3 regions of the Pectobacterium atrosepticum genome follow, and region 2 is predicted to be linked to each of the others. Evidence: predicted binding sites of a transcription regulator. Region 2 holds the regulator's gene; each other region holds the start of a gene.
What was found. The regulator PurR, encoded in region 2, represses purine synthesis genes. The targets are predictions, from matches to a motif close to CANGCAAACGTTTGCNTG.

Region 1 (4,185 bases), 520 kb from region 2:
CATTCTTGGTGACCTCTTCGACGCCTGGATTGGTGATGACGATCCGCAACCACTGCATGCGACCATCGCTGCTGAATTGTATGCATTACATCAGCTCGGCATTCCCTGTTACTTCGTGCACGGTAACCGTGATTTTCTGATCGGCAAGCGTTTCGCCAGACAAAGTGGAATGACGCTGCTACCGACAGAAAATATCGTTGACCTCTACGGTCAAAAAATCCTCATTCTGCATGGTGATACCCTGTGTACTGACGATCCGGCCTATCAAAAATTTCGCCGCCGCGTACACAACCCGTTCATTCAGCAACTGTTCCTGCTGTTACCTTTATCGCTGCGTCTGAAGATAGCCGCTAAAATGCGTGCCAGCAGCCAACAGGCCAATCAGCAAAAGTCTCAGCAGATTATGGATGTGAATCCTGAGCAAGTGCTTGAACGCTTGCGGCACTATCAGGTGAAGACGATGATCCACGGCCACACACACCGTCCAGCCATCCATCAGGTTGATCTCGGCAAATCTTATGGCCGACGTGCCGTTCTCGGTGCCTGGCATGAGGAAGGTTCGATGATTAAGGTCACGCCACAAAATATCGAACTGATTTCCTTCCCATTTTAATGCGTTTTCTGCCATTGACTTAACAATCTCTCACCTAATCTCCCCAGTATTTCCGCATACGCAACCGTTTTCCTCGCCATAATGGCGTGATATGCTCTACGCCCTCAACGCCAGACCCTCTCGTCTGGCCGACGCAATATTGGTATACCCGCGTCACGAACACGTACAATCACAGGAGCGTCACAGGCATGTCATCCAACGTTGCCCCGGCTAAAATTGCCATCGTCATGGGTTCAAAGAGTGACTGGGCCACTATGCAGTTTGCTGCGGAAATCCTCACCACGCTGAACATTCCTTTTCATACCGAAGTCGTTTCCGCACACCGGACGCCGGATAAACTGTTCAGCTTCGCTGAGCAGGCGGCACAAAATGGTTTTGATGTGATTATCGCTGGCGCAGGCGGCGCAGCACACCTACCGGGTATGCTGGCAGCGAAAACGCTGGTTCCTGTGCTAGGCGTGCCAGTACAAAGCTCAACGCTGAGCGGTGTAGACAGCCTGTATTCCATCGTTCAAATGCCGCGTGGTATCCCGGTCGGCACGTTGGCAATCGGCAAGGCAGGCGCAGCGAATGCGGCTCTGCTGGCCGCACAAATTCTCGCCCTACATGATAATGGTATCGCCGCTCGTCTGGCAGACTGGCGTCAGGCGCAAACGGATGATGTGCTGTCTCATCCCGATCCGCGGGAGGAGGCATGAAACCGGTCTGCGTATTAGGCAATGGTCAGTTGGGCAGAATGCTCCGTCAAGCAGGCGAACCGTTAGGGATTGCCGTCTATCCCGTTGGGCTGGATGCGGAGCCGGAATCGGTTCCGTTTCATAACAGTGTGATTACCGCTGAGATCGAACGCTGGCCAGAAACCGCCCTCACCCGCGAACTGGCTGAACACACGGCGTTTGCGAACCGTGATATTTTCCCACGTCTGGCCGATCGCCTGACGCAAAAACAGCTGCTGGACTCGCTGAATCTGGCAACCGCGCCCTGGCAATTGCTGGCCAGCGCCGATGAATGGCAACACGTCTTTGCTTCATTAGGTGAGCTCGCTATCGTTAAACGCCGCGTCGGCGGTTATGACGGCCGTGGGCAGTGGCGCTTGCGTAACGGCGAGCAGCAGACGTTGCCCGCAGACTGCTACGGTGAATGTATTGTTGAGCAAGGGATTAATTTTTCTGGTGAAGTCTCACTGGTTGGCGCCCGCAATACGCACGGTAAATGCGTGTTCTACCCGCTAACCCATAACCTGCATCAGGATGGCATTCTGCGTACCAGCGTGGCTTTCCCTCAGCCTGATCCGCAATTGCAACAGCAGGCTGAGCAGATGCTGTCCGCGATTATGAATGCGCTAGGCTATGTTGGCGTGATGGCGATGGAATGCTTTATTGTCGGCGACCATCTGCTCATTAATGAGTTGGCTCCACGGGTACATAATAGTGGACACTGGACGCAAAATGGCGCGTCGATCAGCCAGTTTGAACTCCATCTGCGCGCCATTCTGGATCTGCCGCTGCCGGTACCGGTCGTCGAAACGCCGTCGGTGATGGTCAACCTGATCGGCACTGACGTGAATATCGACTGGCTGGCGCTGCCGCTGGTACATCTGCACTGGTATGAGAAAGAGGTTCGTCCTGGCCGCAAAGTTGGACACCTCAATCTACCGTCGTCGGACACCGCACAATTGCAACACACCCTGCAATCGCTGGCACCTCTATTACCAGAGGAATACCACAGCGGTCTGGCGTGGGCAGAAGAAAAACTCACCGCCTGACAGATCGGTGGCAGTTACCCGGCAGGTTATGATCTGCCGGGTAACTATCATTACCGATACGTCCCCTAACAGAGAAAAACCATCATTACGCGTGACATCAGCAAAATTGCGTTTATTATTTCAGCTACCTTTTATTTTATTTACTGTTCATTATTTATCACTCGGAAATTAAATAAAGTATCAATAACGAGCCGTTAGAAATACTTAAAATAAAGTATCAATATTGATATTTTAATTTGCACGAAAATTTATTAAAATATTCCCCGTCAATTCATTTCTGTGATCGCCTCGATATTATTCGCTGACCACCACGATATAGAATGCCGCCACAAAACAGTATTGACCTGTTGACATAATTAGCAGTATGTCTTTTTCGTTTTTTAAACTCTGTAACGGCAAGTTGCCGATACTGTAATTTTTATACCCCAGTATGATGGGTATTAATGTGTTCACCGAGGAGAAACCAGTAAATGAGCACAATTCAAGATAGCAGCCACGTGTTAGAACAGGCTTCAGGATGGCGTAAAAGCGACACCGTCTGGATGCTCGGCCTCTATGGCACGGCCATCGGTGCGGGCGTGTTATTCTTACCCATCAATGCTGGCATTGGTGGTTTAATTCCGTTAATTATCATGGCACTGATTGCCTTTCCGATGACGTATTATTCTCACCGTGCATTATGCCGCTTTGTATTATCCGGCAAGAAAGGTGGCGAAGATATTACCGAAGTCGTTGAAGAACATTTCGGCGTTGGTGCGGGTAAATTAATCACTTTGCTTTATTTTTTCGCTATTTATCCGATCCTATTAGTTTATAGCGTCGCTATCACCAATACGGTAGATAGCTTTATTACTCACCAATTGCATTTACCTTCTCCGCCGCGTGCTGCGCTGTCATTAATATTGATCCTCGGGTTGATGTTTATTGTCCGCTTCGGTGAAGCGATGATCGTTAAAGCAATGAGTGTTCTGGTTTACCCTTTTGTTGCCGTACTGATGTTGCTGGCGCTTTATTTAATTCCGAACTGGAATACCTCTGTTTTTGAAAACATTTCTCTGAGTTCCAGCGTAACGGGTAACGGTCTGTTGGCGACATTATGGCTGGCTATTCCGGTGATGGTTTTCTCCTTCAACCACTCGTCAATCATCTCCTCTTTCGCCGTTGCCAAACGCAAAGAATATGGTGATGATGCAGAGAAGAAATGCTCACGCATTCTGTCTTACAGCCACATTATGATGGTGTTGACGGTGATGTTCTTCGTTTTCAGCTGCGTACTGAGCCTTTCTCCAACCGAGCTGATGGAAGCAAAAACACAAAACATTTCTATTCTGTCCTATCTGGCGAACCATTTTAATAGCCCGGTAATCGGCTATCTGGCCCCAGTAATTGCGACCATCGCGATCTCTAAATCCTTTCTGGGCCACTATCTGGGTGCGGGTGAAGGCTTTAACGGCATGATCGTGAAATCCCTGCGCAGCAGAGGAAAAACCATCTCCAGCACCAAACTGAACCGTATCACTTCACTGTTCATGCTGATCACCACCTGGATTGTCGCGACGCTGAACCCAAGCATTCTGGGTATGATCGAAACTTTGGGCGGCCCAATTATCGCGTGCCTGCTGTTCCTGATGCCGATGTACGCCATCCAGAAAGTCCCAGCGATGAAAAAATACAGCGGCCACATTAGCGACGTCTTTGTCACCCTCATGGGACTGATCGCTATTTCCGCCATTGTTTACAGCCTGCGCGATCTGCTGTAACCCCCCCACCCTAATTTAACGCCGGAACGTTGTTCTCTAGCTATACC
Region 2 (4,185 bases):
CTGAAAGCGCGTATGCCACGCCATTAATGTGCGATCGTAATCGGCGCCGAAGTTGTGCCAGTCTTCCATTACCATGTAAGGCTCACTCGCCTGCGCGATATGCTGTATGGATGGAATGCAGCCGTTGGGGAATATGTATTTGTGAATCCAGGGATCAATGTGCGGGTTGGTCTTATTGGCACCGATAGTATGTAGCAGGAAGAGTCCATCGGGCTTAAGATTGCGTTTTGCCATGCGAAAGTAAGTGTCATAGTTACGCGGGCCGACGTGTTCAAACATGCCAACAGAGGCGATCCTATCGAATTGCTGGTTCAGATCGCGGTAGTCTTGTAGCGCAATGGTGACGTCAAGATCCTGACAGCGCTGTTGCGCCAGCATCTGCTGTTCTCTGGAAATGGTGATGCCGTAAACGGAGACACCGTAGCGCCGCGCCGCGAACTCAGCAAGCCCGCCCCAGCCGCAGCCGATATCCAGCAGCGTCATCCCTGATTTTAGCTGGAGTTTTTCGCAAATCATGGTGAGTTTGTTTTCCTGCGCCTGTTCCAGCGTGTGTGCCTGTTTCCAATAAGCGCAGGAATATTGCATGTAGGGATCCAGCATCAGGGTAAAGAGGTCATTACCTAAATCGTAATGTGCTTTGCCGACAACCTGAGCGCGTCTGCGGGACTGCAAATTAGTGACGCGGGAAATGGCGACTCGTGTAAGATCGTGCAGGCGGCGAGGTAACGTATTTCCTAGTCCTGCGCGCAGGACACGATGGAAAAACATATCCAGCCGTTCACACTCCCACCATCCGTCCATATAGCTTTCACCTAATCCCAGCGAACCTTCTCGCAAGACGCGTTTAAAAAAGCGGGGATGGGTAACGTGGATATCAAAAGGGCGAGTACCGTTGATCGTGATATCTGCGGTGGCCAACATGTCCTGCATTATGTGGAACCAAGGCGCGGTATCGTGATCCCATTCTTCTGCATAAGGTAATCCCATCATGTCTCCTTAACTTTTCACGTATAAAAGTATCGTAAAACACCTGGACAGCACTTACTGCAGCCGACGTATCGGCTGTCACCAGAGAAAAATGAAGAAGAAATTTGCACGTAAACAGGAGCTCATTGGCAAAAAACACGGACCTGCTTACTGACGTGCGGCTATCGCTATTTTGGTTTTATCAGTGAAACTGAAACGCAGGGTTCAGTTTAGAGTTGCTCCAGCCAATATACAAGAAAATTGGCTGAAGCAAGCAGAGAGGGAAAGCGGGCAGGAATAGAAAAACCGTCTGTATTGCGTCGTCGGGGTTAGCGGCGATAATCGCGGAACGGGCCGTCGGCAACCGAACGGCGTTCAATCAGCGTCGGGTGAACTTCAATGACGTGCGCATCTTCTCGCTTACTGGTAATGCGATCCAGCAGCATAGAAAATGCGGATTGGCCCAGGCGTTCTTTCGGCTGGTGGATGGTGGTCAGGGCTGGCGTAAAGAAGCGCGCGTGGCGCACGTTGTCATAGCCGATCACTGAAATATCCTGCGGTACGCGCAAACCCAGTTCGTCGGCTGCACAGATGGCACCCATCGCCATGATATCGCCACCGCAGAATACGGCCGTAGGTCGCTGTTTCTGCGCGAGAATCTGATGCATGGCTTTGTAGCCGGATTCCGGTTCGAAATCACCCTGAACAACCCATTCATTGCGCACGGTGATATCAGCTTCCTTCAACGCTTTTAAAAAGCCGAGATAGCGTCCGCTGCCCGTGTTGCGCTCTTGAATGCCGGGGATGGCACCGATATCCCGATGGCCGCGTTCAATTAGGTAGCGGCCCGCCATATAACCGCCTTCAAAGGCGTTATCGATAATCGTATCGGTGAAATCGTTGTGCATTTGTCCCCAATCCATAACGACCATTGGAATGCTGCGATAATCTTCCAGCATGCCCAATAGCTCCGGCGGGTATTCTGCGCACATCACCAACAGGCCATCGACGCGTTTTTGCGCCAACATAGAAAGATAGGCGCGCTGTTTGCCAATGTCATTATGAGAATTACACAGCACCAACGTGTAACCTTTGGCATAACAGCTGTTTTCGACAGCTTCAATGATCTCGGCGAAGTAGGGCGCTTCGCTGGATGTTGCCAGCAAGCCAATAGATTTAGTGTGATTAACTTTGAGGCTGCGAGCGACGGCGCTGGGCGAATAGTGCAATTCTTTGATTGCTGCCCTGACGGCTGCCTTGGTCTCTTCGGCGACGAAACGTGTTTTATTGATCACGTGCGATACGGTTGTGGTGGAAACGCCAGCACGTTTTGCCACATCTTTAATCGTTGCCATCTAAAAATGACTCCTGAACTTACCTGTTACAGACGTAAGTATATTGTTAATCGTTTGCCTACGTTTAAAGTTCTTCTTCTAAGCTAAAAAACAGGATTTCAGAAGGAGAATGCCGAATGTTATACCGAAGGGGTCTGGGTTGACGTTTTTCGACTGATACGCAGCGCTTTCATAAACAGCGGATTGTGTCCGATTTATCATGAAAGTGAAAGGGCTAATTTATACTATTAGTGATGCATTCGTCCGAGATTTTTCGCTAGAATTATGAAAGAATCGTAATAACCCTATTATTTGTAGTTTTAACCACCTGCGTGGGTTCTGCTGTGAATGGTGGTGTCTTTTTTTAGATGAAGTTTCAGATGAAACTTGTTCGCTAATAAGGAGTGGTTTATGGATACAAATCTGAAAATGTCTTTGCTGACAACCGTTGGTTCGTTGGCTGTGATCATCGCATTTAGCTTTATCGCGGTGCTGAATTAACCGATCGGTGCTTCCGCCGCTGGTTGGCATTCAGACACGTTTGTGGTGCATAAACGTGTCTGAATTATTTAGGGTATAACCGGTATAATCTGCTTAACGAATCGTCTGTGGCGTAACGACGCGACGCGCGCCAACGTAGTGCTCCTGCCAATAATCTTCACTCAACTTGCTGATACGAATATCTGAGCCTGTACGCGGCGACTGGATAAATTTCCCTTCTCCCAGATAAACCCCAACGTGATCGGCAGCGCCACGGTTATTGATGCGGAAGAAGACGAGATCGCCACTTTCCAGCTCGCTCTTTTTAATCGGCGCAGCATCACGCAGGTGGTACATTTCATTTGCGGTGCGCGGGATTTGTATCTTGACGACATCTTTATAGGCGTAATAAACCAGCCCGCTACAGTCAAATCCGGTAAAGGGAGATGAGCCGCCCCAGTGATAAGGTTTACCTATTTGGCTCATCAACTTATTCATTGCTGTTGTTTTGGCATGCTGATAGCGTTTTTTATGCGCCGCGCTGAGCGTCATTCCTTTTTCTGTAGGAGAAGGATTTTTATCCAACTTTCCTTTGAGGGCCGTCTTCTTTAACCCTGTTTTGACTCTGACCTGTGCAGTCGTCTGCTTTTCTTCTTCAGATTTCAGCTTTTTAAGGTTTTTCTTCACTAGCGCAGGAGTGCTGCTTTGCGTCCGTGACGGCTTTTTTTCTGTCGATTTGTTAGCTGTTCGGGGTTTGGTTTTATTGCTTACTGCGGTAGGTTCTGGTTTTTTGCTTTTGATCGGAGTCGGTGATTTAGCATTACCCTTTGTTTGACGGCTTTTCTTATTCGTTTCTTCAACGGCGCTTTTCTTCGGCGCCGAATGCGGGGTATGCGGCGCAGCCTGAACAAGGTTCAGGGATAGATTACTGAAAAATAATATAAAAAGAGTAATAAATAAGCGCATAATAAAAGTGACCGAACATAATCCTTAACTCGCTCAATCCCCACAGTATTCCTGAAAACGGCGTCATAAAAAAGTGGGCACGGTCGCTTTATTCATACAGAATAGTGAAAAAACGTTAATAGTTATTTTTTCGATTGATTTATCAGCACTTTCTGGCGTTGATTTCATCAATGATGCAAAGCGATAAGAGAAAATAACCCTACAAAAAATGGCGTTTTTTTGTAGCTAGTGGCATCGGTACAATATCATTGAGTCAATGTCGCTGTCGTAATACCTCTGACGGCGGCTCATGGCTAGCGTTTTGGACGTTAGCCATCCTATAGATTTAAGGAAGCAAGAAGATGACGACACCGACAATTGAAAAAATTCAGCGCCAAATTGCTGAAAACCCGATTCTGCTGTACATGAAAGGCTCCCCGAAATTGCCAAGCTGTGGTTT
Region 3 (4,185 bases), 690 kb from region 2:
CAACAACAGGACGATGGCCTGATTGTGACGCAATTGCCCGCGCGTTTTACGCTCAGCATCGAAACAGACATCAATCCCACCGCCAATAGCGCGCTGGAAGGGCTATACCTCTCTGGCGAAGCGCTTTGTACGCAGTGTGAAGCCGAAGGTTTCCGCCACATTACCTATTATCTCGACCGACCGGATGTGTTGGCGAAATTCACGACACGCATCACAGCAGATAAAGCTCGCTATCCTTATTTACTCTCTAATGGCAATCGTATTGCACAAGGAGAGCTGGAAGGTGGACGCCACTGGATTGAATGGCAGGATCCGTTCCCGAAACCCGCTTATCTGTTCGCGTTGGTTGCCGGTGATTTTGATGTCCTACAGGATCGCTTCACGACACGTTCTGGCCGCGATGTTGCACTAGAGCTGTTTGTTGACCGCGGTAACCTCGATCGCACCGGTTGGGCGATGACTTCGCTGAAGAATTCGATGAAGTGGGACGAAGAGCGTTTCGGCCTGGAATACGATCTCGACATCTATATGATCGTCGCCGTTGATTTTTTCAACATGGGGGCGATGGAAAACAAAGGGCTGAACGTATTTAACTCCAAATACGTATTGGCGAAGGCAGAAACCGCGACGGATAAAGATTATCTCAACATTGAAGCGGTGATCGGCCATGAATATTTCCACAACTGGACGGGCAACCGCGTCACCTGCCGCGACTGGTTCCAGCTTAGCCTGAAAGAAGGGTTGACGGTGTTCCGCGATCAGGAGTTCAGCTCCGATCTGGGTTCGCGTCCAGTGAATCGTATTGATAACGTGCGCGTGATGCGCGGTGCGCAGTTTGCTGAAGATGCCAGCCCGATGTCGCATCCGATTCGTCCCGATCAGGTGATCGAGATGAATAACTTCTACACGCTGACGGTCTATGAAAAAGGATCGGAAGTGATCCGCATGATGCACACCTTATTAGGTGAAGAAGGCTTCCAGGCTGGCATTCGTCTGTATTTTGAGCGTCACGACGGCAGCGCGGCGACCTGTGATGACTTTGTATTGGCGATGGAAGAGGCCTCCGGTGTCGATCTCACGCAGTTCCGCCGTTGGTATAGTCAGTCAGGTACGCCGGTGTTGACCGTGCGTGATGACTACGATCCACAGACGCAACAATATCTGCTGAGCGTGAGCCAGATGACGCCAGTCGGTGCCGACAAACAGCAGAAGCTGCCGCTGCATATTCCGTTGGATATTGAGCTGTACGATCTGCAAGGGCAGGTGATCCCGCTACAGAAAGACGGTCAACTGTTGTCGTCTGTGCTCAATGTGACCGAATCCGAACAAACCTTTATTTTCGATCAGGTGCCTTGCCGTCCGATTCCTTCTTTATTACGTGAGTTTTCTGCGCCGGTAAAACTGAACTATGCCTGGAGCGATGAACAACTGACGTTCCTGATGCGTCACGCAAGCAATGCATTCTCACGTTGGGATGCGGCGCAGAGCTTACTGGCTAACTATATCCGTCTGAATGTTTCCCGCTATCAACAGAAGCAGCCGCTTTCCGTGCCGATGCATGTTGTCGATGCCTTCCGTGGCGTGTTACTGGATGAAAAGCTGGATCCGATGCTGGCTTCTCAGATTCTGACATTGCCGAGCGAAAACGAAATTGCTGAGCTGTTTGACATCATCGATCCTACTGCAATCGCTGCCGTGCGTGACAGTATGACGCGTACGATGGCGAAAGAGATGGCAGATGAGTTTCTGGCGGTATACCACGCGAATCACGCGCCGCAGTATCGCATTGAGCACGCGGATATAGGCAAACGCGCGCTGCGCAATGTCTGCCTGCATTATCTGGCGTTCAGCGATGCGGATCAGGCGGATAAATTGGTACAGGCGCAGTTCCGTCAGGCGGATAACATGACGGATTCGCTGGCAGCGCTGTCTGCGGCGGTAGAGGCTCAACTGCCGGTGCGTGATGAACTGCTGACGCAGTTTGATAACCGCTGGCATCAGGATGGCTTGGTCATGGATAAATGGTTTGTGCTGCAAGCCACCAGTCCGGCAGATAATGTACTGACCCGCGTGCGTGAATTGCTGCAACACCGTTCATTTAGCCTGAACAACCCTAACCGCCTGCGTTCGCTAGTGGGGGCGTTTGCGGCGTCGAACCCGTCGGCTTTCCATGCCGAAGACGGCAGCGGTTATCGTTTCCTGACGGAGATTCTTACCGATCTGAACACTCGCAATCCGCAGGTCGCAGCAAGGATGATCGAACCGTTGATCCGTCTGAAGCGCTATGATGCTAAACGTCAGGCGCAAATGCGTCAGGCGCTGGAGCAGTTGAAGACGTTGGAAAATCTGTCTGGCGATCTGTTCGAGAAGATCAGCAAGGCACTGCAAGACTAATCCCGCCACGCTAATCCTTCTGTCACACGCGGTAGCCTGCCGCGTGTGACATTTTCCCTTACGCTAATTTCTTACTTCCGCAAACGTTTTACTTTCCGCAGAGATGGCACTACCATCACCGACCGTGAGTTAAACCGTAATCCACTATTGCTGACTTCCAGCGTAGGCAAGATACCTTTACGATAGGGATCTCAGGAGACAATATGTTCTATCCCGTTATCAAAAAAGCCCTGTTTCAGCTCGATCCAGAGCGTGCACATGAGCTGACCTTCCAACAATTACGCCGTATTACCAACACGCCTTTTGAATTTCTCGTCCGTCAATCCGTTCCTACTAAACCAGTTACCTGCATGGGGTTATCTTTTAAAAACCCGCTGGGTCTGGCTGCGGGATTAGATAAAGACGGCGAATGTATCGATGCATTAGGCGCAATGGGATTTGGTTTTATTGAAGTGGGAACGGTAACGCCGCGTCCACAATCCGGTAATGACAAACCGAGACTATTCCGCGTAGTGGAAGCGGAAGGGCTGATCAACCGGATGGGCTTCAATAATAAAGGCGTGGACTATCTCGTCGAAAATGTAAAGAAAACGCGTTTTGGCGGTGTATTAGGCATCAACATTGGCAAGAATAAAGATACGCCAGTTGAGCAAGGTAAAGACGATTATTTGATCTGTATGGATAAGGTTTATCCTCACGCGGGTTATATAGCTATCAACATTTCGTCACCCAATACGCCGGGATTACGCAGCCTGCAATATGGTGAAGCATTAGACGATCTTTTACTGGCGATAAAGAATAAGCAGACAGAATTAAAAGAGAAGCATCAGAAATACGTCCCTGTGGCGGTAAAGATCGCGCCGGATCTTTCCGAGGAAGAATTGATCCAAATTGCCGATAGTCTGGTTCGTTATAACATTGATGGTGTGATTGCCACGAACACGACACTCGATAGAAAACTGATTCAGGGATTAAATCACTGTGGGCAAACGGGTGGATTAAGTGGACGCCCGTTACAAACAAGCAGCACGGAAATTATCCGCCGTTTGTCACAGGAATTAGCAGGACGTTTACCTATTATTGGCGTTGGCGGAATTGATTCTTTGGTCGCCGCGCGTGAAAAAATGGATGCTGGTGCGTCACTGGTACAGATATATTCAGGCTTTATTTTCCACGGTCCTCGTCTGATTAAAGATATCGTTACACATATTTAATCCGAAATGCCTTTCATTTCTAACTGGGGGTTTATTTATCCCCCCAGCTAGTCTATATTTTATCCGTTTGCGTAAATAAACTATCAACTGATGTCTGATCTTCTTACCACGATGTTTATGACGATGAAAGATTATTGCGATGTAAGAAAATACAATCAGCCATTTCTGATATTTCTACTGTGAAGGCGAAGGGTAAATAATATGAAGTTAAAACCTGACGATAACTGGCGCTGGTATTTTGATACTGAACACGATCGCCTGATGTTGGATCTGGCTAACGGCATGTTATTCCGTTCTCGTTTTCCGTCTAAAATGCTAACGCCGGATGCATTTAATGAATGTGCATTTTGCGTTGACGATGCCGCGTTATTTTTTACCTATAACGATAAATGTCAGAAAGCGGCACTGCATCGCGACCTTCAGGGCGAATTAGTCTTGAACGCGCTGGTGGCAACCCGATTCCTGAAACCGTTAATGCCGAAAAGCTGGCATTTCATCCAGCAGCCGGATGCCATGACGTATTCACCGCAGGCGGGTGACGTTGTACAAGTGCAGCTCACCGAAACACATGAAACAG

Region 1: purE (5-(carboxyamino)imidazole ribonucleotide mutase) is a predicted target of PurR. The motif match lies at 671-688, and genes of this name have one in related genera.
Region 3: pyrD (quinone-dependent dihydroorotate dehydrogenase) is a predicted target of PurR. The motif match lies at 2,471-2,488, and genes of this name have one in related genera.

What each region holds. Positions count from the first base shown of each region.
Region 1 covers NZ_CP009125.1:3,444,176-3,448,360, forward strand. The annotation lists gene lpxH (UDP-2,3-diacylglucosamine diphosphatase) at 1-613, shown strand, start outside; gene purE (5-(carboxyamino)imidazole ribonucleotide mutase) at 802-1,311, shown strand; gene purK (5-(carboxyamino)imidazole ribonucleotide synthase) at 1,308-2,378, shown strand; gene GZ59_RS15260 (HAAAP family serine/threonine permease) at 2,849-4,138, shown strand.
Region 2 covers NZ_CP009125.1:2,922,692-2,926,876, reverse strand. The annotation lists gene cfa (cyclopropane fatty acyl phospholipid synthase) at 1-987, opposite strand, end outside; gene purR (HTH-type transcriptional repressor PurR) at 1,296-2,321, opposite strand; gene cydH (cytochrome bd-I oxidase subunit CydH) at 2,712-2,801, shown strand; gene GZ59_RS12880 (C40 family peptidase) at 2,895-3,746, opposite strand; gene GZ59_RS12875 (Grx4 family monothiol glutaredoxin) at 4,088-4,185, shown strand, end outside.
Region 3 covers NZ_CP009125.1:2,229,172-2,233,356, forward strand. The annotation lists gene pepN (aminopeptidase N) at 1-2,394, shown strand, start outside; gene pyrD (quinone-dependent dihydroorotate dehydrogenase) at 2,598-3,608, shown strand; gene GZ59_RS09805 (cell division protein ZapC) at 3,810-4,185, shown strand, end outside.